Regions from separate parts of the Neobacillus sedimentimangrovi genome, predicted to be linked through region 1. Evidence: riboswitches for the same ligand, from Rfam matches in the RefSeq annotation. Region 1 holds a riboswitch; each other region holds the start of a gene.
What was found. Region 1 has a riboswitch for thiamine pyrophosphate ahead of thiT (energy-coupled thiamine transporter ThiT). Riboswitches for the same ligand answer to the same signal wherever they lie in the genome.

Region 2: another riboswitch for thiamine pyrophosphate. It lies ahead of GZA11_RS01310 (acetylornithine deacetylase); the one in region 1 lies ahead of thiT (energy-coupled thiamine transporter ThiT).
Region 3: another riboswitch for thiamine pyrophosphate. It lies ahead of GZA11_RS08845 (thiamine phosphate synthase); the one in region 1 lies ahead of thiT (energy-coupled thiamine transporter ThiT).

The regions. Positions count from the first base shown of each region.
Region 1 covers NZ_JAAFZF010000045.1:3,391-13,952, forward strand. Annotated here, with positions in the region: gene GZA11_RS13185 (GNAT family N-acetyltransferase) at 1-313, opposite strand, end outside; gene GZA11_RS13190 (histidine kinase N-terminal domain-containing protein) at 429-1,577, opposite strand; TPP riboswitch at 1,718-1,824, shown strand; gene thiT (energy-coupled thiamine transporter ThiT) at 1,936-2,523, shown strand; gene GZA11_RS13200 (alpha/beta-type small acid-soluble spore protein) at 3,198-3,404, opposite strand; gene GZA11_RS13205 (hypothetical protein) at 3,746-3,988, shown strand; gene GZA11_RS13210 (ABC transporter ATP-binding protein) at 4,024-5,136, opposite strand; gene GZA11_RS13215 (PucR family transcriptional regulator) at 5,242-6,147, opposite strand; gene GZA11_RS13220 (hypothetical protein) at 6,923-7,114, opposite strand; gene GZA11_RS13225 (YheE family protein) at 7,185-7,394, opposite strand; gene GZA11_RS13230 (YheC/YheD family endospore coat-associated protein) at 7,482-8,525, opposite strand; gene GZA11_RS13235 (YheC/YheD family endospore coat-associated protein) at 8,522-9,886, opposite strand; gene GZA11_RS13240 (YheC/YheD family endospore coat-associated protein) at 9,864-10,562, opposite strand, start outside.
Region 2 covers NZ_JAAFZF010000001.1:250,434-260,995, reverse strand. Annotated here, with positions in the region: gene thiD (bifunctional hydroxymethylpyrimidine kinase/phosphomethylpyrimidine kinase) at 1-564, shown strand, start outside; gene thiE (thiamine phosphate synthase) at 561-1,214, shown strand; gene thiW (energy coupling factor transporter S component ThiW) at 1,310-1,828, shown strand; TPP riboswitch at 1,832-1,940, shown strand; gene GZA11_RS01310 (acetylornithine deacetylase) at 2,004-3,314, shown strand; gene tenA (thiaminase II) at 3,351-4,022, shown strand; gene GZA11_RS01300 (ABC transporter ATP-binding protein) at 3,997-4,767, shown strand; gene GZA11_RS01295 (ABC transporter permease) at 4,757-5,524, shown strand; gene GZA11_RS01290 (ABC transporter substrate-binding protein) at 5,546-6,544, shown strand; gene GZA11_RS01285 (protein-glutamine gamma-glutamyltransferase) at 6,611-7,342, opposite strand; gene GZA11_RS01280 (hypothetical protein) at 7,652-8,425, shown strand; gene GZA11_RS01275 (MATE family efflux transporter) at 8,630-9,997, shown strand; gene GZA11_RS01270 (hypothetical protein) at 10,186-10,383, opposite strand.
Region 3 covers NZ_JAAFZF010000021.1:1,936-12,497, reverse strand. Annotated here, with positions in the region: gene GZA11_RS08870 (YjgB family protein) at 1-257, shown strand, start outside; gene GZA11_RS08865 (thiazole biosynthesis adenylyltransferase ThiF) at 378-1,397, opposite strand; gene GZA11_RS08860 (thiazole synthase) at 1,394-2,161, opposite strand; gene thiS (sulfur carrier protein ThiS) at 2,163-2,366, opposite strand; gene thiO (glycine oxidase ThiO) at 2,376-3,485, opposite strand; gene GZA11_RS08845 (thiamine phosphate synthase) at 3,560-4,156, opposite strand; TPP riboswitch at 4,244-4,352, opposite strand; gene GZA11_RS08840 (hypothetical protein) at 4,795-5,064, shown strand; gene GZA11_RS08835 (ABC transporter permease) at 5,784-7,004, shown strand; gene GZA11_RS08830 (ABC transporter ATP-binding protein) at 7,001-7,663, shown strand; gene GZA11_RS08825 (MOSC domain-containing protein) at 8,105-8,443, shown strand; gene GZA11_RS08820 (LysM peptidoglycan-binding and 3D domain-containing protein) at 8,618-9,418, opposite strand; gene GZA11_RS08815 (DUF1646 family protein) at 9,734-10,562, shown strand, end outside.

The DNA.
Region 1 (10,562 bases):
CCTCTGCTTTTTTCGCTAGATAATATCCGATACTTGCCATTTTGTTATACCAGTCAATTTGATGAAGACCAATGGAACCGACAAGTTCTCCTCTAAAAAGAATTCCAAGATTGCAACCAGTGTTCTCAGAGAATTGAGTAAGCCAAACAGGTATAATGGACATTAATTGATAGGGGGAAGTAATGCTGTCAACCCAAGGAAGCCATTGGCGTAAGTGCCCACGATTTTTCTCAAATAGCTGATAAAGTTGTTCGGCATGCTGTATTTGAAACAGTTGAAGCTCAATTTCATGATCAACTTTTAATGTAAACATAAGGGCAAAACTCCCAATCTTTTTTACTACAGCATATGCAATCAGAAATGATCGTGTAAATATAACATTTAGATGAAAAAAGATCCCAATTTGTAAAGAGGGATCAGACTTGTACCTATATTCGCTGTTCTATTTCAGGAGATGAAATATTAATCGGTAGTGCTATAGAAAATGTTGTCTTTTCAGGGGAAGAATCACAAGAAAGTGTCCCTTTATGTTTCTCAATAATTTCTTTACAAACAAACAATCCGAGGCCTGTTCCAAGTTTTTTTGTTGTAAAGAATGGTTCAAAAATCGATTCTCTTAATTCTTCGGGAATCATTGGTCCATTGTTTGAAACAGCAATCATTAGGTTTTGATTATGTATACTGCTAATGATTTCAATGGTTGGATTCGTGTTGTTATGATGATTTAATACATCAATTGCATTGAAAATAATATTAATAATTACTTGGCGAATTTCATCGGCATAACCATAAAGTGTAACATCGCCTAATAATGACTGCTTAATTTTTACTTTACTATCTAAAATGCTAGGATATAGGAAATTTAACACTTCATCTATTAGTTTATTAACTTTGAAATATTCCTTCTCTTTTCCTATCAGTTCTTTTTTTGATAAAAGTAAGAACTGTGAAATTCGGAAGTTTAGCTGATCTAATTCACTTGAAATAATTTCTAAATATTTCATGTCTGGATAATCAGCTTTAAGCAATTGAATAAATCCTTGGATAGAGGTTAGAGGGTTGCGAAATTCATGAATAAAGCTGGATGTCATTTGTCCTAGTAAAGTCAACCTATCCTGGTGTGTCGAATCAATAAACATATTTTTTTCTTCAATAATTTTGTTTTTTGCTTCAGTATAATACGAAACGGCATAGTATAAGAATTTATCAAAACAAAAGTTGATTTTATTCATTGTTTCCTGCAGCTCTGATAATGGAACATCTAGCTGACTGATACAACTATAGAGAACAGTTCTGCCAAGGCTGACATTATATACGAATTCGCCTATGTTAATGTCGGCTTTTACTCTTTCTTCTGAAATTTCATTAGCGAGTTTTTTTACGATTTTTAATATTTCGTCTTCTGAGCGTTGATAAATATTCAGAATAACATGAAATAGGGATTTAGCGTTCTTGGATATTTTGGTTTTAAAAGGGTCATCTTCTGACACAATAATTTGCCTTTCCCATTCTTTCAGTAGCTTCTCCTCATTTTTCTCAAAATAAGTCATTAATTCTGTTTTTTCACCCGTAAACATGTTGTATCCCCCTATGGAAATAACTAATTACTTACATAATTCGCTGAAGGAAAGAAAAAATCCTTTTTTTTTATTAAAATCCATAAGGATTCTTGTCAAGAGATTAAAAGAATAGTATATTCGTTATGGTAACAATTGAATAGTTCCACAAGGGGGGCTGCGACATGCGGCTGAGAGTGAATGTTCGAGTTCTGACCCTTTGAACCTGTTAGTTAGCACTAGCGTAGGGATGTGGATTTGCCGGTTAAAATATAGCAATGCAGACAAATCCTTTCGTCTTGCATTGCTTTTTTTGTTAATAAATGCAAAAACATGTGGTCTAGGAACAAGATTTATACATTTATGAGGGGGACTAAGTATGGACAAGAAAAGGAGTAATACTCGATTTATGGCTGAAGTGGCCGTATTTTCTGCACTTGCCTATTTATTGGATTTAGCAGCTAATATTCTTTCATTAAAGATTTGGCCACAAGGTGGTTCAATTTCTATCGCAATGGTTCCTGTATTCTTGATAGCGTACCGCTGGGGAATAAAAGGTGGTTTATTAACTGGATTTTTACTGGGACTTCTACAATTCATAATTGGTTTTGCACAAATCTACACGATTCTTCAAGCAATCATAGATTATTTTATCGCCTTTACTGTAGTGGGATTTGCTGGTGTTTTTGCCGGATCCGTTAAAAAAGCACTAGAATCAGGGGATAAATCGAAATGGATGGTTTATGTTGTGGTAGGAACATTTGTAGGAAGCTTGCTTCGCTATTTTTGTCATGTCATATCTGGAATTGTCTTTTTTGGTGAATATGCCCCTGAAGGCCAGCCGGTCGCCGTTTACTCATTGCTATATAATGGAACATACATGCTTCCAAGTTTCATAATCAGTGCAATAATCGTCGTTCTGGTTATTGCAGCCATGCCTAAGCGAATGGTTGTTCAGGAACATTAATAGGGAGAATGAGGGTGCTCAAAGGTTTCAACTTTAATGGGCATCCTCCTTTTGTTTTACTCTGAATCTTGTCTGAATATTATAGGGAGCCAATGATAATAATATGTAAAATTTAAAAAGCTGGGCTAAAAATGTTTTTTTTAAGTCCTTATAGGGCAATGTCTTTTTTAAGATAAGAGAATTTATTTTTGACTGTCTTGATATGTTTATTGAAAGAACAGAGGCTATTATTCCCAAGAAAAATTTAAAGATTTTAACCTTTATTATAATCTTAATTCCTTTAAAGTAAATGTTCACAAAATGTTCATGTTACGTTATATATGGCGTGATTTTTATCACTGGAATAAATCACAGGTTATGGTAGTTTATAGATATTTATTAAAGAAGATGGGGTGGGTATCGATGTCAGATTACTCTGTTGTACTTGCAATCGGGAGTATTTTAATACTTACATATTATATTGGTTATACCATATTAAAAGCATAGGCTGCGGGCAATGTGTCCGCAGTTTTTTTATTCTTAATTTATAGTGATAAATGGTGATGAATTTAAAAAACGATACTGTTAGACGAAACGAGGAAGGGGATAGTAAAAAATTAAGGAGAATGAAAGCCCCCTCAAAATGGAGGGGGCTAAGCCATATTATTAATTTGTATAATGTGTTTTACTTTTTCTTAGCGTTGAAATCCGCCGCCAAGTTGAGATTCAGCCATTTGTACTAGACGTTTTGTGATTTCTCCACCGACAGATCCATTTGCACGAGAAGTTGTGTCAGCGCCAAGAGTTACACCAAATTCTTGAGCAATTTCATATTTCATTTGTTCAAGTGCTTGTTGTACTCCTGGTACTAAAAGTTGGTTAGAGTTGTTGTTGTTAGGCATAGTAGTTAACACTCCTCTTAATAAGTTTGGGGTTAGTATGGAATTGAACCATATTATAAGCCGCCTTGGCCTAACCCATATTATTAATGATTTTTTTACTAGGAAAACTTTACCATCTAGCAAATAAAGGAGCTGATTGTTTTGTTAATTGGATGATCTGCAGTATGATGACGATTTCCTTTCAACCATCAATTTTTTGTTTTTTTGCTGTTTGTATTCTTTATTATGATTTATTTCTAAGGGCTTATTCGATTGTTGGGTTTGGTAATTTATTCCCAGTAATAGAGGCAATCCATTAACACAAACTAAGGATATATTCTAAAAATAAAGGGTGATTTGATATGTCCATCTGCCCGGTTTGCAATGGATTAAGGGAAGTATATATATTATGTACCAACTGTGGAGAACCTATGTTGGAAAGCGGTAGGCTTCAAGATTATTACGATGATTATAGCCCATATATGGATATTGATTTAATGAAAATGGAGGATGGATTTACGGACACCTATTCTGGCCATAAATGTCCACATTTGTATCGCTGTCCAGCGTGTGCAAATGAAGAAGTGATGTTTATTAGAGAATAAAACCCCGTTCCAAGGAACAGGGTTTAAATCGAATTTTACATTTCACTAGATGGACGTACGCGTACTTCTGTATCTGCATCGAAGAAATGAGCTTTGTTTAAATCAAAAGCTAATTCTAATGTTTCGCCAGGTTTTACATCGGAACGTGAATCAAGTCGGGCAACAAACTCTTGGTCATCGATGCTTGAATAAATCATTAATTCAGCTCCTGTTAATTCTGCAACATCAACTTGAGCATTAATTTTTGTACCGGATGAGGCTTCAATGAAAACTGGTTCATCGTGTATATCTTCTGGACGGATTCCAAGGATCATGGATTTGCCAACATAACCTTGTTCGCGAAGATATTTCATTTTTCCTTCAGGAACTATAATTGAATGATTGCCTATGATAAATTTGCCATCATCTAATTTGCCATTTAAAAAGTTCATAGCTGGTGATCCGATAAAACCTCCAACAAAAACGTTTTCCGGTTTTTCATATACCTCTTTTGGCGCCCCTACTTGTTGAATGACGCCGTCTTTCATGACAACTAATCGAGTGGCCATAGTCATCGCTTCAGTCTGGTCATGGGTTACATAAATTGTCGTCGTATTTAAGCGGCGGTGAAGCTTGGCAATTTCAGCACGCATTTGAACACGAAGCTTGGCATCAAGGTTTGATAATGGCTCGTCCATTAAGAAAACTTTTGCATCACGGACAATGGCACGGCCAAGTGCTACACGCTGGCGCTGACCGCCGGAGAGAGCTTTTGGCTTGCGGTTTAAGTAAGGTTCAAGACCAAGAATTTTTGCAGCTTCTTTTACACGACGATCAATTTCATCTTTAGGGAATTTCCGTAACTTTAAACCGAATGCCATGTTATCATATACGGTCATATGAGGATAAAGCGCATAGTTTTGGAAAACCATTGCAATGTCCCGGTCTTTTGGCGCCACATCATTCACTCGTTTGCCGTCAATATAAAAATCACCTTTTGAAATTTCTTCTAATCCTGCAATCATTCTTAAAGTGGTAGATTTACCGCAACCTGAAGGGCCGACAAACACGATGAATTCCTTATCTTGAATGTGTAGGTTAAAATCTTTAACAGCTGTTACTTTGTTATCATAAATTTTATAAATATGATCTAATTTCAATTCAGCCATTTTGAAAGCCTCCCTAATTTTTGTTATTTTCAGTTTACAGGCTTTGGCTGAAAATCTATATGGACAGTCTGCACAAAAAATGAAAGCGCTTTTTTGGGCAATGTGTTATTTTTGTTGTTTCATATACATTTGGCAGGCAAAAAAAACGGTAAAAGCCCCGTAAAAATCCTTTAATCCGATTCCTGTTCGCTCTACAAACTTATCAATACGGTATTGCAATGTATTTCGATGAATATATAGTTTTTTGGCGGTTAAACTAGAGTTTAAATTATTTTCCAAAAAAATAAGTATCGTTGAAAATAAATCCGGGTCTTGTTCAAAAAGGTCAAACATTTTTTTTAGTTCAGGTGTCATCAAATCTGAAGGTGAATGGTAAGCTAAATATGCTGGAAAAACCCGTTCAAATGTATAAAGATTTGTGTTGCCTAATCTGGCTAAGGCAAATGTAAAATAGTCTCTTTCTTGTTGAAAATTATCACGAAGCTGTTCTGACATGTAATAAAGCTTTCCTAGAAAAAAGGAAATTTTTACAAAAAAATCACTTTCGAGCGTCTCTGAAGCTGTCATTAATTCATCTTCAGAAAGTGAAATTTGCTTTTTTTCTTCAATGATGATTCCTTTATTGCAATTTTCCCAAACAATAATGACTTCATCAGAAAAAAAACCTTTGAATGCTGATTCCAGTTCCATTTGGTCAGGTTCATTTCCGTTAATCTGAAACTGAATAAAACGATATGAAGTATTGGTATTATTTGTAGGACTAGGTCCGTTTAAAAATAAGTATTCCTGCCACTGTCCTGCAGCAGTAGTATAAGAGGTAGTTTGAAAATCCTTTAATTCGTATAGTGTTTTAAGCAGTGTGAATTCCTTATCTGAAATAGAAAATTTCGGAATACCGACCCAATCATTTTCATTCTTATCATAAAAGATATAAAACTGTTCAGAAGGTTTTTCTGGTGGTTCAGAAAACAAAACCGCGTCTTCGTATATTGATAATAGCTTTCTTAACATCATTCATTTCCCCATTTTTTTACTTAGATCTATTATAACATTAGAAAAGCGTAAGCTCCCTGCTTAGCTGCGTATGGCCTGGAGGTTCTCCGACTGAGATAAAGGAAATACGAGGAGCCGGAAAGGCGATTCGATGTTGACTTATCGTAGGGAGGAGACCGAAGGACACTAGCAGCTAGGGTGCTGGAGCTAGACAATTCTCGAAGTCAAAGAGATATTTTCTTATCTATTAGAAAAGCGTAAGCTCCCTGCTTAGCGTCGTATGGCCTCCTTCCAAAAGCTATCGCTTTCGGTCGTGCGATGTTGATACTGCCGAAGCCTTCCTTGTGGTGGTCTCCGACTGAGATAAAGGAAATACGAGGAGCCGGAAAGGCGATTCGATGTTGACTTATCGTAGGGAGGAGACCGAAGGACACTAGCAGCTAGGGTGCTGGAGCTAGACAATTCTCGAAGTCAAAGAGATATTTTCTTATCTATTAGAAAAGCGTAAGCTCCCTGCTTAGCGTCGTATGGCCTCCTCCCAAAAGCTATCGCTTTCGGTCGTGCGATGTTGATACTGCCGAAGCCTTCCTTGTGGTGGTCTCCAACTGAGATAAAGGAAACACGAGGAGCCGGAAAGGCGAATCGATGTTGACTTTTCGTAGGGAAGAGAGCGGAGGCGTCTCGCCGCTAGGGTGCTGGAGCTAGACAATTCTTGAAATTGAACAAATAAATTTTTATCTATTAAAAAAGCTGAGCCCGATTTATTGGCTCAGCCTGTAATGTAGTATTAGAATTATTTCGCTTCATAGGGCGGCTCTTCATTTTCTAATACATGGGATTCTTCAATATTTGTTCCATCCTGACGTATGTGAACAGATCCGCCGGACAATCCTTCATTTATCATTCGATCTATATCTAAGTAGGCTTTGTCTCTGCCTTCATATTTTGTATCTTCCTTAATAAGCTCTTTATTTTTTTCTTGCACGATTACCATCCCTTTCCCAAATCTAATTATATTTTGTGAGAAAGGAGGCATTTTCATACAAGATCCACCATTATTCATAAACATGGTACAGCATAAGTTCATGAATTTGACTTGTCAGAAATTCGATTTCTTCTTGTTCCGGGGTATTTGTCGTCCATTCAATTTTTCCAGTTTGATGATAAATTCCGGTGTATCGTTCCTTCTTATAATAGAAGGAAAAATTCCATCCAGGAATGTTCTTATTTTCAAATAATGGCTTTAACTGAAAATGCATGATCATGTCGCTTTTCCCCCCTGTGTACAAGTTTGTAACATCTTTACTTCAAGCTTACCTGTTTACACAGTGGAAGGGAAGAAAAAAATGTAATTAGGTAAAATTTGGTATATGATAAAACAAATGGCATAGTCGTTCGATTTTTTTCTCTTCAATTTCCGGTTCATCAAAACTCATTGGTTTTGAATTGACTTCAAATATATAATACCGGCCATCCTTGCTAATTCCCGCATCAATGGAAAATTCACCAAAAAAACCGAACTCTTTTGACAATGTATTTCCGATTGGGGAAATGATCGATTGAATAAATTGATCATGTTCCTCCGTTTGCAGTAAAGGATAAGGCACGATCCTGCCACCTGAAATGGTGTGGGTAGTAATATCTTGTCTTTGGGATTGGCGGATGCCAACACCAGTTAAGGAGTAGTCTAATGGATCAGCATGAACGAGGATTCGAAAATCAAAACGTTTTCCTTCATACTCAGCAGAGTGGATATCCATTTGAGCCAAGTAGTTTTTGTCAATTAAAGTTTGTTCCCACACATCCCAAAAATGTTGGAAGGTTAAGTAAGTTTTTTGTGTTGTTCGTCCTTCTAATAGTAATTGATTGGAAGTGGATGTTTTTAAACGGTAAATTCCAGATCCTTTGGATGATTGAGCAGGTTTAAGATAAATGTTTTTATGTTTATTAAGGAAGGAAAAAAATTCTGTTTTTTCTTGTATAGGAATGGTATCAGGTAAATATTTTTTTATTTTTGGATGATTACCCATTAGTTTATAAAATTTGTACTTATCAATAAAACCTGGATTAAAATACGGGATTTTTCGATCCTTTAAAGAAGAAAAAAATATCCGGCAAAGTTCGGATTGCTCAGTTGTTCGAAACGGAATTCGGTTATATATGACGTCAGGATAAGGAAATGAGGCTTTATTCCACTTATTGTGATCAGGGGAATAAATGAAACCCTCAATCCAATCATGATGAACCCCTTCCAAAGTAAAGATAAAGCTTATTCCATGAAGTGAAATAAGCTTTTTTTGAATCTTTTTAAATAGTGGTATATTTCCCGCTAACGATCCATCTTTATTTTGGGCTGATAAGATTCCGACAAGCGGTCGTGATTGTATATTATTCATTTGTACAATTCCTCGGGATGAAGTAAGGACTGTTCCGTCAGGAAAACTGCATAGGCCAGAGATAATTTACGGGTTAATAGATCAAAATCTTTCATTTTCGGATGGCTAAAAATGGACCTGCCTGGTTTAGAATTTGCTTCAAATAGCCAAACATCACCATTTCGGTCAATTCCTAAGTCGAAACCGATCTCTCCAATAATGCCCTCAATATTTTGCTCAAGCACGTTGCTTAAGTCCAAAGCAGCTTTTGAAAGCTTTTCAGTGTATATATTACATTCTTCTTTATTAAATATTTCATTAATTGTTTTGACTTCTCCACCGTTTCTTTTATGTGTTGTTACACTACCTTGCCCAGCTATTTTTGCTGCAATGGCACTTACTTTCCAATTTCCTGTTTCATCTTTATTTGTATGAACACGAAAATCTACTGGACGTCGGTCTTTACGGATAAGGTGTATTCCTTGCTGAACGATCATATTTTCAAGTGACTGGTTACCAAATACCCATTTAAATAATAATTCTAGACTTGGAAATTTTCTTAGTCGATTTCTTTCTTCTGAATCTTGATACCGGCAGTAATATTTACCTGTTTCACGATCATAGATGATTTGATGAATTCCTAATCCAAGACTGCCATTTCTCGGTTTGACAAACACATGACCATATTTGGAAAGCATGGTTTCGATAATAGAGAAGGATGTAAACGGATGAGTTTCAGGGAGATATCTTTCAACCGAGCTATCTTGTTCCAGTCTTTCATAAATATCTAGTTTGTTAAAGAAGCCAGGGTTATACCAAGGGATAAGATATTCTTTTTGAAGCCGTTCTTTTACCTTCATTAATTTTGGAATTCTTTCACTTTTTCGGTTAGGAAGTCGATCGTAAATCACATTTGGAAAGGGGACTTCAAGTTGCTGCCATCGATTGTTTTCATAAAAGTACCCTTCAATGGTTCCTTGTTTCCAATCAATATGTTGTTCCCCAAACACAAAAGATAGGGCACCAACCGTTTTATTTACAGATAAGAGTTTAGAAAAAAACTGTGTTCTTTCACCGATCGGTTGTTCATCAAGATCGGTAAAACCTGCTGTAAAGATACCAACCAGTGGACCAATGAAAAGTGTATTTCCATTAATAAAAAGATGATAAGGTTGCTTGAAATCCGGAATTTGCAGTGCATGTTGAATGTGCCTATTTATGACAATGCAGTTGTCACTGTCTGGGTGAGGAAGAAATTCTGCTTCCACTGATTTAGAACCAAAGGCAATTCTTGTTAGCTCCTTCTCTTGAAAAATAGAAGGTGGACAAAAAACGATCATTTGATCATTTTGTACGAACTCAATGAGATAATGTTTTCGCATAAAAGTCCTTCCTTTCTTGATGATCTGTTTCGGAAAGGTGTTTTGCGTAAAGAAGTGGAGCTTTGAAAAGTTGCTCCTTTATTTCTGGGAAAGTATTCAAAAGTAATTTTCTTCCAGGTTTCGAATTGATATCGAGAATCCAAATAGAACCGTTTTTGGCGATCCCAATGTCCACTCCAATTTCAAACAACGGTGGAAACTGATCTTCAAGTAGACGGGGCAGGGCACTTATAATATAGTCTAGTTCGGACCGGATATAATCGGCTTTGTTTTTCGGTATAGAAGTGATCCAATTAGAAAATGTTTCAATTGTTCCTCCTGCACTTAAATTGGATAAAATTCCTCCCGTATTTCCAATTCGTATCCCGCGTCCAAGCTCTTTCCATATTCCATGTTCATTTTTTTGCAATAGAATGCGAATATCGAATGGTTGGTGGTCCTCATTTGATAATTCCAAATATGGCTGTAGAAGATAGTCGTACTTTTTAATAAGAGGTTGGAGCCATTGAAGCAGTTTGCTTTCCGTTGGGAAAATTCTTGAAATGATCTTTCTTTGTTTTTCTGTTTTTACGTGAAAGGACTTATTAGATTTCTTTACATAATAAATGCCAAATCCTTGTGAACCATTAACTGGTTTTAAAATGATTTTTTTTCCTTCATGTAATTCCTTCATAAC
Region 2 (10,562 bases), on a different contig from region 1:
ATCATAGAAGCTGTCTCTGAGCATCTAGTAAGATATCAATGGAAAAATGTGGTGGTAGATCCCGTTATGATTGCTAAAGGAGGCGCCTCTTTACTTCAACAGGAGGCCATTTCAGCTTTGAAAAAATATTTATTACCTCGTGCTTTGGTAATAACACCTAATATTCCGGAGGCCGAGGTGTTGACCGATATGTCTATTCGAACTGCGCAAGATAAAAGGGAAGCGGTAATGAGACTGTTTGATTTAGGGGTGAAAAATATTGTCCTTAAAGGAGGACATGATGAAGATCCTTCAGAATCAGTCGATTTACTATTCGATGGTAAAGAATTTTATACATTTTCCAGCAAACGAATTTCGACGAAAAATACGCACGGAACCGGTTGTACGTTTTCTGCTGCAATAACCGCTTGGTTGGCGAAAGGTTTATCTGTATTGGAGGCCGTGACAAAGGCAAAAGAATTTATTCAGGCTGCTATCGAAGAGGAAATTGAAATTGGCCAGGGACATGGACCTACAAACCACTGGGCGTATCGAAAAAGGAATAAGGTGTTGATTGACTCATGAACCATTTAAGAGAAATGCTAAAGGTTTATTTTATTATGGGAAGTACCAATTGTTTTAAGGATCCACGAGAAGTATTAGCAGAAGCTATCGACGGTGGGATCACCATGTTTCAATTTCGGGAAAAGGGTGATGGAGCGCTGACTGGAGTTGAAAAGTTTAATCTGGCAAAAGATCTACAATCTTTGTGCCGGAAGAATCAAATCCCTTTTATTGTTAATGATGATATTGAACTAGCACTTGCCCTGGATGCTGATGGTGTACACATTGGGCAAGAGGATGAACCAGCAAGTGTAGTAAGGGAAAAGATAGGAAACAAAATCTTGGGCGTTTCTGTACATTCAATGGAGGAAGCATTAGCTGCTTTAAAGGATGGTGCAGATTATTTTGGAATTGGCCCGGTTTTTCCGACAAAAACAAAAAAAGATGCAAAACCATCACGCGGGACAACACTCATTGAAGAACTAAGAAGAAAAGGTTACAGCACCCCAATTGTAGGAATTGGTGGTATTACAACCGAAAATGCTTCAACTGTTATGGCGGCAGGAGCTGACGGAATATCTGTCATCTCAGCTATTAGCCATGCGAGTTCACCATACCAAGCTGCAAAAATCTTAAGGAAAAGAGTGGAGTCAGTAGAAAAGGTAATATAAATTGGCAACAAGCTGAGGCTGACTAAATTTTATTCGATTACAGAAGCATGTAGCCAATACATTAGATATTTGAGTATGAAAGAGGCAAAAAATAGATGAACAACACATATAAGCTGACATTGACTGCCATGATGATTGCAATTGGAACACTTTCAAGTAGTTTAATTGTGATCCCGATTGGATTTACAAAAATTTTCCCAGTACAACATTTCTTAAATGTGTTATCAGCTGTTCTATTAGGACCTTATTATGCTGTCGCTCAAGCGTTTGGCGTGTCTCTACTAAGAAATCTTATGGGAACCGGTTCTGTTTTTGCCTTTCCAGGTAGTATGGTTGGAGCATTGTTAGCAGCACTACTATTTTGGAAAACTAGGAAACTATTTATGGCATTTTTGGGAGAAGTAATCGGAACGGGAATTCTTGGAGCCCTCCTTTCTTATCCGATTGCTACATTATTACTTGGGCAAGAAGCAACTTTGTTTGGATTTATTCCTCTTTTCATTTTTAGCTCTTTTGCTGGAGCCCTGCTTGGGTTTATCATTTTAGGTATTTTCTTAAAGAAAAATGTCTTGTTTTCTACTAAAAAGGACATTGTCCAGCATGATAAAAATTAAATAACGAAACACTAGGGGTAGCCATATTGGCTTGAGATGGAACAATTGAATTTCCGAACCCTTTGAACCTGATCTGGTTTATTCCAGCGTAGGGAAGTGGCTAGCTATTTTGTAACCCGCTCCCTATCTTCATATAGGTGAGCGGGTTTTTCATTATTGATTAAGGAGGAAGAACATGTCCATCGTTGTAAATCAATTGGCTGAAGCAATTTCGCAAGAAGTCGAAGCTAGAAAAGATGAATTAATCAACTTGTTAAGTAAACTTATTGCATTCCCGACCGTGAGTCCTCCCGGACGGAATACCACAGAAATTCAGGAATTTATTAAAACCTATTTAGAAAATTTAGGTTTTCAGACGGATATGTGGGAAGTTTATCCTGGTGATCATAATGTTGTCGGTATTTTACAGGGAAAAGACTCAAAAGAATATAATAGCTTAATTATCAATGGACATGTAGATGTAGCCGAAGTTGGCGATGATTCGGAATGGAGTTCATCCCCATTTACTGCTAGAATTACAGATTCTTATGTTTATGGCAGAGGGACTTCAGATATGAAGGGAGGCATTGCTGCATCCTTAATAGCTATTAAACTTTTAAAAGAACTTGGCATCACTTTGCAGGGAGATTTGCAATTTCAATCTGTGATTGGTGAAGAAGTTGGTGAGGCCGGCACCTTATCTTGTTTGGAGAGGGGCTATACAGCCGATTATGCTGTAGTGGTGGATTCAAGCAATTTACATATCCAAGGCCAGGGTGGAGTCATCACAGGTTGGATCACCATTGAAAGCAAAGAAACTTATCATGATGGAATGAGAAGAAAAATGATCCATGCAGGTGGAGGTGTAAATGGGGCAAGTGCAATTGAAAAAATGATGAAAATTATCGCTGGCCTTCAGGAACTTGAACGTCATTGGGCGATAACGAAACGCTATGAGGGGTTTCCTCCAGGAACAAATACCATTAATCCTGCTGTTATTGAAGGTGGTAGACATGCGGCATTTGTCGCTGACAAATGTTCCTTATGGATAACTGTTCATTTTTATCCTAACGAGGATTATGAAGACATAATCCAGGAAATTGAACAGCACATCATGGCTGTTGCAGCATCTGATCCTTGGCTTCGGGAAAATCCACCGCAATTTGTTTGGGGTGGAAAATCAATGATCATTGACCACGGAGAAGTTTTTCCTTCGTTAGAGTTGGATCGGGATCATCCTGGTACACGTTTATTAGTCGAATCTTACGAAAAAATGATTTATCAAAATCCAATTGTGGGAATGTCGACAACGGTTACGGATGCTGGCTGGTTAGGTCGTGCAGGTATTCCAACGTCAATCTTTGGTCCGGGCAAATTGGAGGATGCACATGCCGTAAATGAAAAGGTCGAAATACAGCAATTGTTAGATTTTACGAAGGTGTTGGCCGTCTTTATAGCTGAGTGGTGTAATACCCGTAAGCAAGGGGAGAGGAATGACTCAAATTAGATTGGATACGAATGATGGAAAAGGAGGATGATAGTTATGAAATTTTCATATAGGCTTCATGAAAAAGTAAACGGGATATGGGATAAAACACATGAGCATCCGTTTGTTGTCGGGTTAGGTAAAGGAGATCTTCCTGTCGAATCATTTATTCGTTATATGAAACAGGATTATGTGTTTCTTATCGATTATTCAAAATTATTTGCGTTAGGTACGGTAAAAGCCAAAAACATTGAAACGATGGCGGCTTTTGCAAAACTACTCCACGAAACATTGCACGGTGAAATGGACCTACATCGGGCCTATGCAAAAAGATTTGGTATAACCGAACAGGATCTTGAGAATACGAAACCAACACCTATCAACTTGGCCTACACTCGTTATATGTTAAACGTTGCTCAAAATGGTTCTCTTGAAGAATTAATCTCATCCCTCCTTCCTTGTATGTGGAGCTACTGGGAAATTGGCAAAAGGTTGGTAGAAACTTATCCAGATTCGATTAACCATCCTTTTTATGGGGATTGGGTGAAAATGTACTCATCTGAAGAATTTGGTTCTTTAGCACAATGGCTAATCGATTTAATCGATCGTTTGGCAGAAGGTAAACCAGAACGAGAGTTGGTTGTCTTAGAGGAACACTTCCTAACCACATCTAGGTTTGAATACATGTTTTGGGATATGGTTTATGACGGGGGTGATTGGCCTGTCTGATTCATCCATTCTTCGTATTAAAGATTTGAGTTTTTCGTTTGACGGTAAGAGCAAACCTATTTTTTACCAACTTTCTATGGATGTAAAGGCTGGTGAATTTGTTTCTATCATCGGTCCAAGTGGAGCAGGGAAGAGTACTCTTTTTAAATTAATTAACGGTTTACTTGAACCTGATGAGGGGGAAATCCAGATTAAAGGAAAAAAGTCCGGCTCACGATTAGGAAGTGTTGGTTATATGCCACAGAAAGATTTCCTGCTTCCATGGCGGACCGTATTGGAAAATGTGGTGCTTCCGTGTGAAATTCTTAAAGAAGATTGGAGAAAGAAATTGCCGGTAATTCAGGAATGGTTATCCCGTTTTGATCTTTCTCAATATGAAAATGCTTATCCAGATGAATTGTCTGGTGGAATGAGGCAGCGTGTAGCATTTTTAAGAACTCTCATGACTGGCAGGGATCTATTATTATTAGATGAACCATTTGGTGCACTTGATTCTATGACAAAACGGAACATACATAGTTGGCTATTAGGTTTGTGGGGAGAATTAAAAAAGACAGTATTGTTTATCACCCATGATTTAGAAGAAGCGATTTTATTAAGTGATCGAATTTTTCTAATAAAAGATGGTCGAGTACAAGAGAGGATAGTCAATTTAGCCAGACCGAGAAGTACAGAACAAATTTATCATTCAGAGTTGATAGAAATGAGAAAAGAACTGGAGAAATTGATACATCATGACAACTAAATGGAAAAATTGGATAAGTGAATATGGTTTATTTTTATTGGTGGCTATTTGCTTGATCAGCCTATGGGAATGGGTAGTTGTCAAAGGGATGGTGCCATCGTTTATTGTACCTTCACCCTCGAAAATATGGCATGCACTCGTTGAAAATAATCGGCTTTTAATGATAGAGCACGTACCTGCCACTTTAAATGAAGTACTGATTGGTTTTGGGATTTCATTATCAGGGGGACTTTTGTTAGGAATCGGAATGTACTTTTCTAAAGTTTTAGAGAAAATACTTTATCCTTTCCTAATCATCTCACAAACGATTCCACTGATTGCGATTTCTCCCATCTTTATTATGTGGTTTGGATATACCATTTGGAGTAAAGTAGCAGTTACTATTTTAATCGCATTTTTCCCGATTGTGGTTAGTACATATGATGGTTTGAAATCAGGCGGACAAGAATACCGTGAATTATTAATGTCAATGGGGGCTAACCGCTGGATGATATTTAAAAAAGTTCAGCTCCCAATGGCGATGCCATCCATTTTGTCTGGTGTAAAAATGTCGGTTGTGTATAGTGTGGTAGGTGCCACGATTGGCGAATGGCTCGGGGCGAGCGAAGGATTAGGGTATTTTAGCCGTAGAATGTCAAGCAATCTGCAAGCAGACGCAGTTTTTGCTGCGATTTTCCTGCTTTCGTTAATGGGACTATTATTGTTCTTGTGTATTTCTTTTATAGAAAAACAGATTTTAAAGAAAAAATTACGTTAGCGGCAAGAGAGGATGCTTTTGATGAAGAGAATAATGCTGATTATGGTAAGTTTAATATTGTTGGTAGTTAGTGCCTGTGGGAAAGAGAATTCAAGTCAGGTATCAGAAGGTGGCAAGTCCAAGCTTGAGAAAGTAACGTTGATGTTGGATTGGTATCCGAATGCCGTTCATTCCTTTCTTTTTATGGCAAAAGAAAAGGGATATTTTAAAGAACAAGGGCTTGATGTAGATATCCAAATGCCTGCTGACACAAATGATCCGTTAAAATTGGTGGCGGCAGGAAAAGTCGACATGGCCATTAGTTACCAGCCACAGGTTATTGTAGCGCGTGCGGAGGACATTCCAGTTCAATCTTTTGCTGCCATTGTACGCAAACCACTTAATCACATTATGGTTCATGATAATAGCTCGATCCAATCACCAAAGGATTTAGCAGGGAAAAAAGTTGGCTATCCATCGATCCCGTTGGACGAAGCCATTATTCAGACCATGGTTGATGCTGATGGGGGAAATGCGGATAAGGTAGAAATGGTTGATGTCGGTTGGGATCTCATCCCTGCGTTAGCAACAAAGAAAACAGATGCATTAATGGGAGCTTACATTAATCATGAAAAATTATTAATAGAAAAAGAAGGATATCCTATTCGTACGTTTGATCCGGCTGACTATGGGGTTCCTAACTACTATGAATTAGTAATGGTTGCCAGTGAGAAAGGATTACAGGAAAAACCAGAAGTATTTAGGAAGTTTATGAAAGCCGCTGCGAAAGGACAAAAGTATGTAACAGAACATCCTGAAGAAGCATTGGAATTATTAATAAAACAAGAGGACAAATCCTCTCCACTAGATAAAGAGATCGAAAAGAAAAGCCTTGAAATATTGTTACCACTAATGGACGCAGGAGAAAAACCATTCGGATACCAAGACCCACAAACCTGGGAAAATGTCACCCAGTGGCTCCAAAAATATAACATTATAAAAGAAAAAGTAAACTCAAAAGAAGCCTTCAAAAATCTATAATAAGAACCAAAAAGGTGTCAAATACCATGTAAAAATTTCATGGTGCTTGACACCTTTCATCATTTATTAGGAAAAAAAGTATGGATAGTATGGTCGGGTGATGAGGTTCATAAGGTAGGCGGATATTTCGGCGTTTGGTTTTCTTTTGGAATTGAGGAAGTGGATGATGGTTGCTGCGTCACGGATGCCCACACCATGACCATAGTATTGATCATTTCCAAAAAAGACGACATTTTCGGCACGCCAATGCGCCTCTTTTGGTGAAAAATCCGGATTATTAAAATGTAATACGTCACCCGGGAGAAAATCATCACCGTATTTATGAATAACAGGAAGGTCATCATCAAATTCCCAATCTCTTAAATATAGTCGCCTATACAAGCTATCGAATCTAGCGCTTCCAATTGAGTAGAGAGCTGCCAGATAAAGGACAATCGCGATTCCTGTAGCACACTCAGTCGCATAAAGTGAACCGTTTTTTAAAATGTCAAGTATGGCGGTGGAAGGTCTAACATTAGGTTTGAGCAAAAAGCCACCACTACTAGTACGATCCCAAAATTCTCTATTGCAAAACGCATATTGGAAAGTTGTAAATTTCAAGCCGCTCCCATTTAGATCTCGGGCAGCTTTCATTGTATTGCTTCTAAAGAATAATTCAAATCTTAACTGATTGATTGTTGGATAATCATAAATGACTTGGTAAGTGGCCATTTTTTTAATGATGTTTTTATGTTCACTTTTTGTGAATACTCTGTATAAGTCTTCAGGTTTCACTATAACCCCATTTATCCTGATCATATTTATCCCCCAATTCATCCATTCGTCTTTTTAAAGAATATGAATGCTTTGGCTCGGTTTATTTATCAATATGAACCAATCCCTTCATAATAAAAAATTTTAGGGGTGGTGTTCATATTAATTTTATATTCAAAAGGAGGAATCTGAATGCGTAAAAGTAGTCAGTCATTGTTTATCTTTTGATCAATAGGAAATTTTTCCCAAATTCAATTAATTTCGTTATCCTAAATAGTTTTATTAATAATTGTTTCATCGATTGTATACCATGCTATAATGGAACCACAAATCAAGTGGAAGGACGTGTCATCGTTGTCAATAGAGAAATTGAAAGTAACTCAATACATCCCACCTAAAGGAGACTATGAAATTTTTCAAGATGAGAACCATTTTAAAGAAAAACTTAAAGAATGGGGGCTTCCTGTTGCCAAAAAAGAATTTTGGTACAAGGACCGCAATTTTCAATGTCATGTCACGATAAAAGGGTATGAAACATATGGAAATAACAATAATACTCTCATAATTGAATTTCCAAATGGTGAGATCAGCTGTATCCATCCGGCCTATTTAAAAGAAATGCAGCAAGCAAGCTTTGGGAAAGAAAGTATGATTCTTGCTGAGGATAAACCAAAAATAATGGATGAATCTGAAGTGAAAATCACAAAAAGTTCGGCAAAAGTACAAAAGGAAAGACGAGCAGAAACTTCTCAAACAGAAAAAACATCCTACAGTAAAGAAAAGGAACAGTCTCAGAAGATTGATTTGCCATCAGGAAAAGTTCACTTTACTGCAACCGTTAAGCAATTTGCATTAACTTATAATCCTTTTAGTGAAGAAAATGATGAAGTCGTTGTTCTCAAAAATGTTCAAATCGAACAGGAAAATCCTTTGGAACTAGGTCTTGCTTGGTGTAGCCATAGTAAAACATTGAAAAAATTCGAACTGGCAAAGGGAGATCAGCTGGAGTTTGACGGAAAAGTGGTCGCCAAAAAGCTTGCAAAAGGGAAAGATGTACCAGATGAATACATAGTAGAAGCTCCAGTCCTATATAAAATTAACAATCCTTCCAAAATCGTCAAAAAATAATGTGGACTCTTTCAGTCCCATTTTTTTTAGGGAGTTTAAAAGGAGAATTATTCCATATTTGAAGTGTTATTATTTAGATGATCATTATTCATTTGTATGAGCGTAGGGGGATAACCATTGTATTCCAATTTTTGGGGTAGTCATTTTATAAGGTTATAAAGTAAAATAATATTTTGCAGTAAAAATTTATAAGGAGAAATGGTCATGAATCAGACCTATACACTAAAACAAAAAACGAATCAAATCTTCCTTCTGTTGATACCTATTTTAATTACGCAGCTTGGAATGTTCTCCATGGTATTTTTTAATAACATTATGTCTGGTAAATATCATTCCTCTGATTTGGCAGGAGTGGCCATTGGTTCATCTATTTGGAGTCCAATCTTTACTGGATTAAGTAGCATCCTTATGGCAGTGTCCCCAATTGCCGCGCAAAATTTAGGACAGAAAAAAAACCATGAGGTTACTTCTGTTGTTCGTCATGGAGTATACCTCTCATTATTCATAACGATCATTATTATTGTTAGCGGCATGTTTTGGTTGAATCCCATATTAGAAAAAATGAATCTATCTCCTCGTGTTCAATCGGCAGCCTATGATTATTTAGTTGGCTTAAGTTATGGTATCCTTCCCTTATTCGTTTATAACGTTCTTCGATCTTTTATTTATGCATTGGGAAAAACACGAGTAGTTATGTTTATTTTGCTGTCTGCTCTTCCGCTGAATTTTTTATTTAATTATGTACTGATTTTTGGAAAATGGGGTTTTCCGGAACTGGGCGGTGCAGGTGGAGGCTATGCCACATCGATTACCTATTGGGTAATTTTGCTTTTTACAGTGATAATCGTCAAAACCCAAGATCCATTTTCCAATTATAGGGTTTTTTCTAATATGCAAATGTTCACTTGGGAGAAATGTAAGGAGATATTAAAAATCGGTATTCCAATGGGGTTGTCTACATTTTTTGAAACGAGTATGTTCGCGGTCGTTACGATTTTAATCAGTAAATACAATGTTACGACTATTGCAGCCTATCAATCGGCACTTAATATTGTATCGTTTTTATACATGATTCCGATTAGCATTTCTATGGCACTGACGGTATTGGTTGGATATGAGGTGGGAGCAAAACGCTTTAAAGATGCCCGTGCCTATAGTTGGTTAGGGATTGCTATAGCTGTCATCATTGCTATTGTAACGGGATTATTGGTTGTGATATTCCGATACGAGGTTGCCGGATTCTACTCTAATGAGATAGCTGTGATCAATTTAACGGCACATTTTTTAATCTATGCCCTGTTTTTTCAGATTTCCGATGCTATTCAAGCAACCGCACAGGCAGCTTTACGGGGATACAAAGATGTCAATCTCGCATTCATCATGACTTTAATTGCCTATTGGCTTATTTGTCTTCCTGCGGGATACTTTCTATCACACTATACTGGACTTGGAGCAAGAGGCTATTGGATCGGGCTAACACTTGGACTATTAGCAGCTGGCATTGCGCTATCTTCAAGGCTTATTTACATCCAAAAAAATAAATTTACATCTGTAAAACTTATAGACTCATAATAGAAGAAAAGACGCCATAATATGAATGGCGTCTTTTTAATGTGCAAAGGTATTATTATAGATAACGAGAATTGTCTATAAGCATCTTAGTAGCGAGATTTCTTAGTTCACCATAAGATAGGATTTCAGTAGAAACATGATACGTCTAAAAACGATTGATTTGGGAAGAGGTCATATGCTGTATTGAATTAATAAAATTTTTTTATACCCAATAATTTTAACAATGGATTTTGATTTTTGTCTGTAATTTTTAGTTCATCCATAATTAGTTTATCTTGGTTATCTGCAATCCATTTCTTTAATTCTTGTTTGTCCTTACATTGTGTATAATATGTTTCCCCGCCCTTACCGAGAGCATTGACAACATATCTACAAGTGTTCCCCATAATGCCCACCTTTAATATGTGTAATGTATTCTATATTATTGCATTATAGCAGGCTTTGAAAAATAGTCCATCGTTATTTTATTACAAAATCATACAAAAAATCTTCAGATATTTTAATAAAGTCGTATTTTCATTCGGAAGGGATTTCAAACACATTTCTTGTTACTATTGACAGCAAC
Region 3 (10,562 bases), on a different contig from region 1:
GGATTGTTTTTGGTGTGAATAAGGGAGAACAAATTTTTGATGTACGCTCTTATTCTAAAGAAATTCAACAAATCACGTTTGATGAGGTTGAGAAAGTACTGGGTAAACCAGACAACGTTCGTTCCAATAGCGGGGACAAGATTTGGGTATATCATGTGAATGAGAAATTTCAATTAAAATTTGTTGGTTCAAAATCGACGATTGACCATATTTCAGTTTTTTATCCTGCAGGTGCCAAAAATCAAATGGCAGGTTGAGCATAAGCTATTAAAATGGTTGAAATAATTCATGCCTGTCACTGCAAGAATGTCTAGTCGATCACAATGACATCATACGTGAAGTGACAGGCACTTTTTTCTTTTCATGTTAGCCATTTATCACCCTAAATATCGATGATAGAGCGATTTAGCTTCTGATACATCCTTCGTTCCATGGATCAATACTCTTCCATCTTTAAAAACAACCATTCGGTATGGATCAACCTGAAAGGATAATAAGAAAGGGTTTCGCTGCACGGCTCTTCCTTGTTGAATCAATATCGTTTCTAAAGCTTCCAAATCACGGTCAGCAGTTTGAGGAGGCCGGATTTGTACGGTATCCCTCCCGCATAGGACAGCCGTTTTGGTTTGATTTTCAAACGATAAGAATGGATAGGAGCGAGAGGCTCCGCAAGAAGGACAATCCTCTTTTTTCAATGAATCGACGTTAACCACACTAAATTGATTTTTCCAAAGATCAAAGGAAACGAGTTTGCCGCGCAATGAATCCAGGTCGCCGACCAAAATTTTCAATGCTTCACTAATTTGATAAGAAACAACCATGCTTACAGCTGGGGAAATAATGCCAGCTGTATCACAAGTTAATCCCCCAAGTGGAACGGTTTCTAATAAACAGGCGAGACAAGGTGTTTTTTCAGAGATGAATGTATAGGATATTCCGTAACTTCCTACACAGGCTCCGTAAATCCAAGGAACACCGTACTTTTGTGAAATATCGTTTATGATCATTCTTGTTTCAAAATTATCTGTGGCATCAATGATCAAATCAACCTTGTTAGCCCAGGCCTCAAGCTCTTGAACGGAAGCATCCGCAACAATGGCCTCGATCTCTACAGAGGAGTTAATGGCATTTAAACGATTTTTCGCAGCAATGGCTTTTGGTAGTCGGTTTTTAGCGTCTTCCTCGGAATATAATTGCTGTCGCTGGAGATTGGACCATTCTACATAATCGCGATCAACAATCGTTAATTTGCCGATTCCGGCACGGACGAGAGCTTCGGCACTCCCTGATCCAAGAGCGCCGGCTCCAATGATAAGCACATGACTGGATGAGATCTTTTTCTGCCCGTTTTTTCCGATGGGAGAAAATAATTCTTGGCGAGAGTAACGGCTAATCAACCGGTAATCATTCCTTCTTTTGGACTGCTGGCTGTTGCATAGCGTTTTTTCTCCATTCTGCCTGCTTCAAATCCTAAACGGCCCGCTTCAATGGCTAATTTCATTGCTTTTGCCATTTTTACAGGATCCTTTGCAGCAGCAACAGCGGTATTTAATAACACACCGTCGGCCCCTAGTTCCATGGCCAGTGCGGCATCGGCAGGGGAGCCGATTCCTGCATCGACAATCACTGGAACTTCAGCCTGCTCAATAATATAGCTTAAGTTGACTGGGTTGATGATTCCTTGACCTGATCCAATTGGAGAAGCTCCCGGCATGATGGCGTGGCAGCCGAGTTCTTGAAGTTTCCTGGCTAACACGACATCGTCGGACGTATAAGGGAGGACAATAAATCCTTCCTTCACTAATTCTTCTGTGGCTTTTAGGGTTTCGACTGGATCTGGAAGTAATGTCTTGTCACAGCCGATCACTTCGACTTTAATCATGTCACACAGACCAGATGCTTTGGCGAGTTTGGCGATACGCACTGCTTCTTGGGCTGTTTTAGCTCCCGCTGTATTTGGCAGCAGTGTATATTTTGAGGTATCAAGTAGCTCTAGAAAGTTCGGCTGACTTGGTTCAAAAATATTCATTCGTCTGACGGCAAAGGTTAAGATTTCTGCTTCAGAGATTTCAACGGCATTTTTTTGGATTTCATAGTTTGGATATTTTCCTGTTCCAAGTAATAATCGGGATTGAAAAGAATATGGACCAATTTTTAACATATCAACCGCCTCCTACAAAATGAACTATTTCAATTCGATCATTATCTGCTAATCTAGTATTCTCATGTTCTAAACGAGAAAGTATTTTCCCGTTTACTTCTACGACGATGATTTTCTCATGGATGTTATAATGTTTGAGTACATCGGAAACAAACGTAACATGTTCCGGTAATTGTACAGATTCACCATTTAATGCAACTTTCATTTTTACCTCCTACATTACGGATGGTTGATGTCGATCGAGGCGAAAGGCTGAAAGCTCAGTCGTATTGCCTTCCAACAAATCGGCTACAAGTTTACCAGTTATCGGACTTAATAAGATTCCGTTGCGGAAATGTCCGGTTGCCACAAAAATTCCCTTATATTCAGGGTGCTCACCAATGTATGGTTTTCCATCATTGGTTTGCGGCCGGATACCGCACCACACCCGTTCCCAAGTGGCGTCCCTGATTTCTGGTACGAGCTTCACCGCTCTTTCGATTAATGAGGCTATTCCCCCAGGTGTGACGGCCTTATCAATAGAATTTTCAATCATCGTCGCTCCAATATATATTTCTCCATTTCGTTTTGGAACGAGATAGCAGCGCTTATCTGAAAAAATAGTTGTGTTGATGATTGGTTTATCCACTTTCACAGAAAAGCACTCGCCTTTTACCGGAAACACAGGAAGATCCTTTATCAGTCTGTTAGCCCAGGCACCTACCGCGATGACAACCTGCTCACAATGAATGATCCCATTTGAAGTATTTAAGCCTTTCACTTTGCCTTGATCATAGATGAAGGAGAGGACCTCCGTATGTTCGTGAATCTCTGCTCCAAAATGGAGGGCAGCTTTCGCAAAGGCTTTCGTTAATTTTTCCGGATGTACATGTCCATCATTTGGGAGGTACATCCCTCCGGCTACAGTAGGAGATAGCGCTGGTTCCAGCTCCCTGATTTCATGGGAATCGAGCCATCGAATTTCATGGTCCCACTTTCTTTGAAAGAGGACTTGTTGTTGAACTTCATGTGCGATATCTTCGGTTTCGGCAATTTTAAGCATCCCTTTTTGGACGAACTCAATATCAATGCCGGAGTATTCCAATAATTCTTGTGAAAGCGAGGTAAACATCTTTTGGCTTTTTAATGCTAGCTGGAAAAGCGGGCCATCTTGTTCAATCTCCGCTTGGGCTGCCAGCATTCCGGCTGCGGCACGGGATGATTCAGCGGCTATTTGTTGCTTTTCAAGTAGAATAACTTTTCGTCCTTTTTTGGCCAGTTCGAAGGCAATGGAGGTCCCATTCACTCCTCCTCCGATAATGGCTGTGTCAAATGATTTTTTCATCAATTCCATCTCCATTTTTTCACTAATAAGAAAGGATTAATTGATACACACCAAGAACTTTCTGATTTATCCATTTACGATTGTTTATGTAAGGCCATTGTATACGCTTTTACGGCATCGAGCGGGTTGCAGGAATCTAAAACTCCTGACATCACCGCAATACCAGCTACCCCAGCTTGAAGTACCTGCGGAGTATTTTCTGGTGTGATCCCGCCGATGGCAATAACCGGGATGTTGAGTTGGGATAACTTGGTTAATTCCTCCAGTCCTTTAGGAGGCAGGCCAGGCTTTGATTTGGATGGAAAAACATGGCCGTATAGCAGAAAATCTGCCCCCTCTTGATGGGCTTCTTCATAGGAATGGATGGAGGCCCCTACTTTTAGTAGAGGAAAAGCTTTTTTTACATGAACGGCATCTAAACTGTGCCCAGCTAATTGAACACCGGCCGTTCCTGCCGTAACGGCGACATCCACGCGGTCATTAATCATAATTTTGGAAAGTGGAATGTCTTTAGCTAACTGCTCAACAGCTTGAAAAAGCTCTTTTGCTGACTTTTGTTTTTCCCGTAAGTGAATCATGGTGACATAGGGATGTATATCCGTTAAAATCTCATGTAATTGTTCAATCGGCATTTTGCCATTGGAAATAATATGTAACTCCTTTATGTTCATCCCCCCAGTTTTCAGATAGATACCGCTAGAGGGAAAATAAAAAGCCACTTTCTTTTGTAAGAAAGTGGCTGTGAATAATGCATACAACGATCCCATTTTCCACTTCCCTACGCTGGTATTAACCAGATCAGGTTCATAGAGTCCCGAAGTAACACTTCGATCTCAGCCTTTTATAAAGGCACCTCTAGCGGATTTATTTACGTATTTATTTGTCATAATTCCTACGCTATCCATCGTAACACATTGAATAATGCCTGTCACTTGTTTCCTTGTTTTTTCTTCCTATTTATCTATTTTACAATGTTTGAATGGTGGTTTATCTCTAATTTTAAACCGCCGCCGTTTGCGTCTTTTGTTTCTTAGGTATTCTTACCGATTACTATCGTGGGCATTTTGAAAAGCATCGTATGAAATAATATTTTTATTAGCTATATCAAAGGCAATATAATTCAGTTTGACATTATAAATTATATCCTTTAAAAAATTCGATTCCTTTTTTGTAAGTGATACATGGTAGTCTTTCTCTGCCACTGTATCCGTGAACCATTTCCGTTATAACATTATATTTTTCCGTAAAATCAATTGGTGTTATTATAATTTTTAAAGTTTTTGCATTTTGATGGAAATTATGTTAAATTATGTTAGTATTTTTGTTTGGGGCAACTTTCGGAGATTCAACTAGTGGAGCCTCTTCTGAAGAATCTTTCCAAATTAAATATAATGGTGCCGCCTGGAATTACAGTAAGTCAAAATATCAATATACTTCGTTTAAATATACACGAGATGGTAGAACTTTACTGAGTAAAACAGCCTATAACGGCAAAGTTACAGGTTCTGTTTGGGACGATTTAAGATGGGGAGACAAGTATACTACGTATTTTTCTTGGAAGCGTGGACCACTTAAATAATTTTTCTGGGTTTGATTTTTTTAAATATTCGCTTAACAAAATTTAATGAAATATCTATGAGATTTAATTATTAATGAATTATAGGAAATCGTTGGGGCCTGATAGGTGTTTTTCTACAGGTCCCGATTTTAATTAGAAATAATGTTATCGACTTTTAAATCTTATAAAGTACCGCATTACTTTAATTATGAATAATAACTAATTGTTTTTACAGCTACGTAGTAGGTATTATTAAAAGGTGATACTATTAAATTTATAGATGCCATCTTTAAGGAGTAGTTTATGAAATATTCTTTATTTAGATTTTTCGACGTTTTTGAGGCGGTTGCTATCTATCTAATCTGTTTTGCTTCAAACTTACTATGTATTTATGTACAAACGTTGAATTTAGAAGGTTCTTCTATTTTAAAGTCTTTTTTGGAAAGTATTACAGATTATCAACTTATTATAAATATTTTTCTTACATTTATTATAATAGTATTTCACTATCAATTTTTAAATCGTAGGAAAACAGAAATATTCTGCCGAATACTTGTAGGAGATACGATGGTAAATATTATAATCCGATATATCTTGAATAGTATAGCTATTTTAGTGTTTAGTTTTTTACTCTCACTTTCATTAAACTTCTATTTAGGGCTGAATGTAACCAGCAATCTTTACTTAGTTTTTATTTTTATTATATATATACTATTTAGTGCGTGTCAGGTGAAAAAAGAATGAAAATTTTACATTTTTTTATAACTAGAATATTTTTAAAAAGATGGACACTTGTTTTAGGTATGATAATATTACTTTTTTTAGCTAATTATCTTTCTTTTACTGCTGCTCGTTCAATTATTTCAACTTTTCAAGGTTATCAAGAAATAGAAACTCTGAATCAAGAAGGAACTTTTATTGCTAATCTAGACCCAAATAGTGAAGCTGATTTTGATAGAATTGAAATAGATGATACAAAAAAAGTATATGAATATTTAAACAACAATTATACTTATGCTATGCAAGTCGATGGTTTTGTCACTTCATTATATAATAAATATAAGATGGAAGTTTCTTTCAATTATATCAATGAAGAGGCTTATAAGATAAATCAATTTAGATTATCTCAAGGAAACCACTTAAACTTCAACTATAAATTTAATAAAGAAGAAATACCTGTTTTAGTAGGTGCAGGTCTGGCCACAACATATCCTGTAGGGTCATATATTGAGATTACAGATCCTGTCACCCAACAATTAGTCAATTTAAAAGTTCAAGGGGTCTTGGAGAAGAATACTCATCGTTCTAATTTTTATGCTCCTAATTCAAAAAATTATTTTAATTTTTCGATTTTTCTACCTATTAACGAAGAATTTATTCAAAGTGCAGGTCTTGACCTCCTCGTTAATGGTTTGATGGACATGGTGCTTCTTGATTCGACAAAAGAGAAAGCAACGAATTTAAGTGAACTTATCCAGGAAAATCTAGGTTTAAAATTTAACTTTTTTAATCAACAAGAAAATTTTAATTACTTTGAAGATTCTTATTTTGATTCATTAAAAATTATCTGTATTATCACCTTTATTTTGCTACTAATCATTGTTTGTCTAGCTATCTGGAATACTTTGGTAAGCATTCGTTTGATGATAAAAGATTTTACAATCAATTTATTAGTCGGATTAAGTTATTCAAAACTAAGAGCAATTTTTTATAGTTATTTTGGAATATTGTTTTCTATTAATCTAGTCATACTATTTGTGATAACCGCTTTCAATAGATACGGCTTTTGGTTAAAAAAAGACTCAATATTTGCTACTTACGGAATGTTTGGCTTAATAAGTATGGATTGGATTGCTCTACTAATTGTTCTCTTTATAGATTTGATTATTGGGTTTACGATTGTTGAACTTACGATAAAAAAAATTAAAAGTATTCCGATTTCCGTGGGGGTGTTAAAATGAATAGTATAATTAAACTAGAAATCCAGAAAAAAACATTCAAGAAGAAAGGTTTTTCTATCTTAAATGATTTTAAATTGGAAGTTGAACCTGGGGAAAGACTTTGTATTATAGGGGAATCTGGAGTTGGAAAAACTTCTTTGCTTAATATTATTGGTCTACTTGATACACAATATCAAGGGAGCTATAAGCTTTTTGGTTCATCTGTTAAGGATTTATCACGAAATAGACTAGCTGAGTGGCGTAATCAAAAAATTGGTTTTGTTCTTCAGGAGTCCGCACTAATTAATTCTTTGACCATCGAGGATAATATTAAATTGCCGCTTATGTATGCTAACATTGAAAAAGACTCAACTGTCCAAGATCACTTTAAACGAATTGTTAATAAACTTGGGATTGAGTCCATTTTGAAAAAAAAACCACTTGATTGTTCTGGTGGCCAACGATCTAGAGCTGCTTTTGCTAGGGCTGTCATTATGAATCCCCAAATAATCTTATCAGATGAACCAACTGCGTCTTTAGACTTAGCAAATAAAGAAAAAATTATCAATCTACTTTTTGATATGAATAAAGAATCTAATACTACTGTTATTACAGTGACTCATGATTTAGATGTAGCCAATCGTCATGAACGAATCATTACTCTCGAAAGGAATGAATAAAATGGGATTCTATACAATGATCATGTCATTCATACTTGGCATATTCTTCACCATTTTTGGTGTTTCTCGTAGAAAACGGAATTTTTTATACAAGTTTTTCATAGTGCTAGGAATCATTCTCATTCTTTTTGCTGTTTATCTAGCAAGACCTCATTAAGAATCATAGTTATATATAGGAGTTATATTTCTAATTAAGCCCCTGGCTGGAATTTCATGATACATAGTTATTTTTGCAAAAAAAATCACTGCGTGTAAATGGACACTCCATTTTGACTTCGTGATATTTTCTTGGCTCCGATTTGAAGTTTTCTCCTTTAGTAAAAGTATACCGAATCATCATCATTCTGGGGAACTAGTATATGATTATTTGTATCCTGCTAAAAAGGGCTATCAGCTATCTACATGGCATAAAACGATGGGGAATCAGGATCTAACAAATTCTTGCTGAAAGAATTAGGAGTGGAAACGGTTCTGCCAGAATGGTTAGGGGCCAATCTTCTCATCAAAGGATTTCCAGAGTTTACGAAACTCACAATAGGCTCTCGTATTCTATTTCCAAGCGGAGCAGGTTTAATATGTATGGGAGAAAATCAGCCATGTACTTTATCAGGAGATGAGATTCAAAAACATTATGTGGAGCATGAGAAGCTGTCCACTCGTTTTGTTCGTGCAGGTTATAAAAGGCGCGGGATCGTTTGTGCGGCGGAAAGGCCAGGGGAAATTCATGAAAATGATGAAGTACAAATGTTGATAAATGATTTTGTTCATCTGATGCAATAGAGGAATGATGAGAGAGGAAGATTTCCTATTAGAAGAGATGAATACATATTAGGGGATGATAATCTCTCAAAAAATTTCTTTCTAATCATGTTAGAAAAATGACTAAACGGCCTTTTCCCTATAAATATAGAGCTAAGACCGCTTAGACCATTTTTGTTCTATACTATTTTTACCTCAGTTTAAAATCGTTACCTCTACTTGTTTTCTTCCAAATTGGATCGCTTCTTCTTTAGAAGGAATAAAGACATCAATTTTATTTCCTTTGATAGCTCCACCAGTATCACCGGCAATGGCTTCTCCATAACCTTCTACATACACTTTGCTACCAAGTGGAATCACCGATGGGTCAACGGAAATAACTTTTAGGTCTGGGTTTGCTCGTAGATCAATGCCAGTGGCTGTAATACCAGAGCATCCCTCGCATGATGCCGTATAGGCTGTAGCTTCCATTATAAGTTTCTTTTTACCTTCCGTTGTTGTTGAAGGAGCAGCGGCTGCAGGTTCACTTTTTGTTGTTGCATGATTTGTTGAAGGGGTCGCCGTTGCAGTTGGAGCATTCTTCGTTTCTTGCGCTGCTGGCGTTACTGTTTTTTCACTTTTAACTGTATTCGTTGTTTTTGCTCCTTCAAAGATAATAAGGTTTAAACCAGGATGAATGAGATCCGAAGATAATTTGTTCCATTCTTTTAATTGTGCGACGGTTACATCATGTTCTTGTGCTATGTCCCATAAAGTGTCACCTTTTTTCACCGTATATTGTTTTTCAGGTGCAATGGTGAGGATGTCACCAGGGTGAATAAGGTCAGTTGTAAGATTATTCAACATTTGAATATTTTCAACAGTAGTATTATTTGTACGTGAAAGATCCCATAAGGTATCACCTTTTTTTACAGTGATCGTTGCTGCTTGAACATTAGCACTTACAGTGACTGAGAGTACAGCACCTGCTACTATTGACATTGTTTTCTTTAGCATTGTTTTACCCTCCATGTTCTTTGGTTGCTAATTGTTATTTATCGTAACATAGATTTTTCTCAGAAAAAGAACAGGCAGGTAATATTTTGGTTACGTCTATGGCATTTATATTGCAATAATATTTCTAGAAATGCTAAAACTACTGGAAGGATGTTGGAAATTAAGAGGGGTTTAATAGGTAGCAAATATAAAAATACATTAAAAGGGAGTAATTAAATAAGATAAGCCTCTTCTTTTTACTACAAAAAAAGGTTAGTATTATTAATAGATAAATGAATTTTATGAATAGTAGATCAGAGAAAGGAATATGGGAATATGTTTGGCTTAATAATCATACTATTATTGGTCTTATTTCTGCCTTTTCTAGTAAAAAAAGTAGAACACAACTTGGAAGTTTTTTTGTTTATTATGGGAATTGCGGCAGCGACCATCAGTGGAATGATGGATCGCCATCTTATTGAGAAAGCACTTCTTGACCCAATCCATATTACATTGGCTGTATTTATAGCTGGATTGATTTGTAAGTGGTTTCAAACACAAATTGAAAAATCTATCCTATGGGGAAGTAGAAAACTGACACCAAGAATCTTTTTCGCCTTAACCGTTATATTGCTTGGGTTAATCTCTAGTATCATTACGGCTATTATCGCGGCGATTGTTCTTGTCATTATCGTGAATGTTCTTCCACTTGATCGAAAATCAGAAGTTCGTTTTACCGTATTAGCGTGTTTTTCCATTGGTCTAGGAGCAGCATTAACCCCGATTGGAGAACCATTAGCAACCATTGCTATTAGTAAGTTAAATGAAGACTTTTCTTTTCTACTTCAACTGATTGGGAAAGATGTAGTTCCTGCTGTCATCTTATTCGGGCTTTTGTCCTTAGTCTTGGTGAAACCATATGAAGACCATAAAGGATTAAAAGCGGATAATAAAGGAGAGACCTATAAAGAAATAATCGTCCGTTCTCTAAAAATTTATTTATTCGTAATGGGGCTTACCTTTCTTGGACATGGGTTTGAACCTTTTATCAATGAGTATGTCATTGGTCTTTCTCCAAGTTTATTGTATTGGATTAATATGATATCTGCGATTTTAGATAATGCGACTCTTGTTGCTGCAGAAGTAAGCCCGGCAATGGATACGG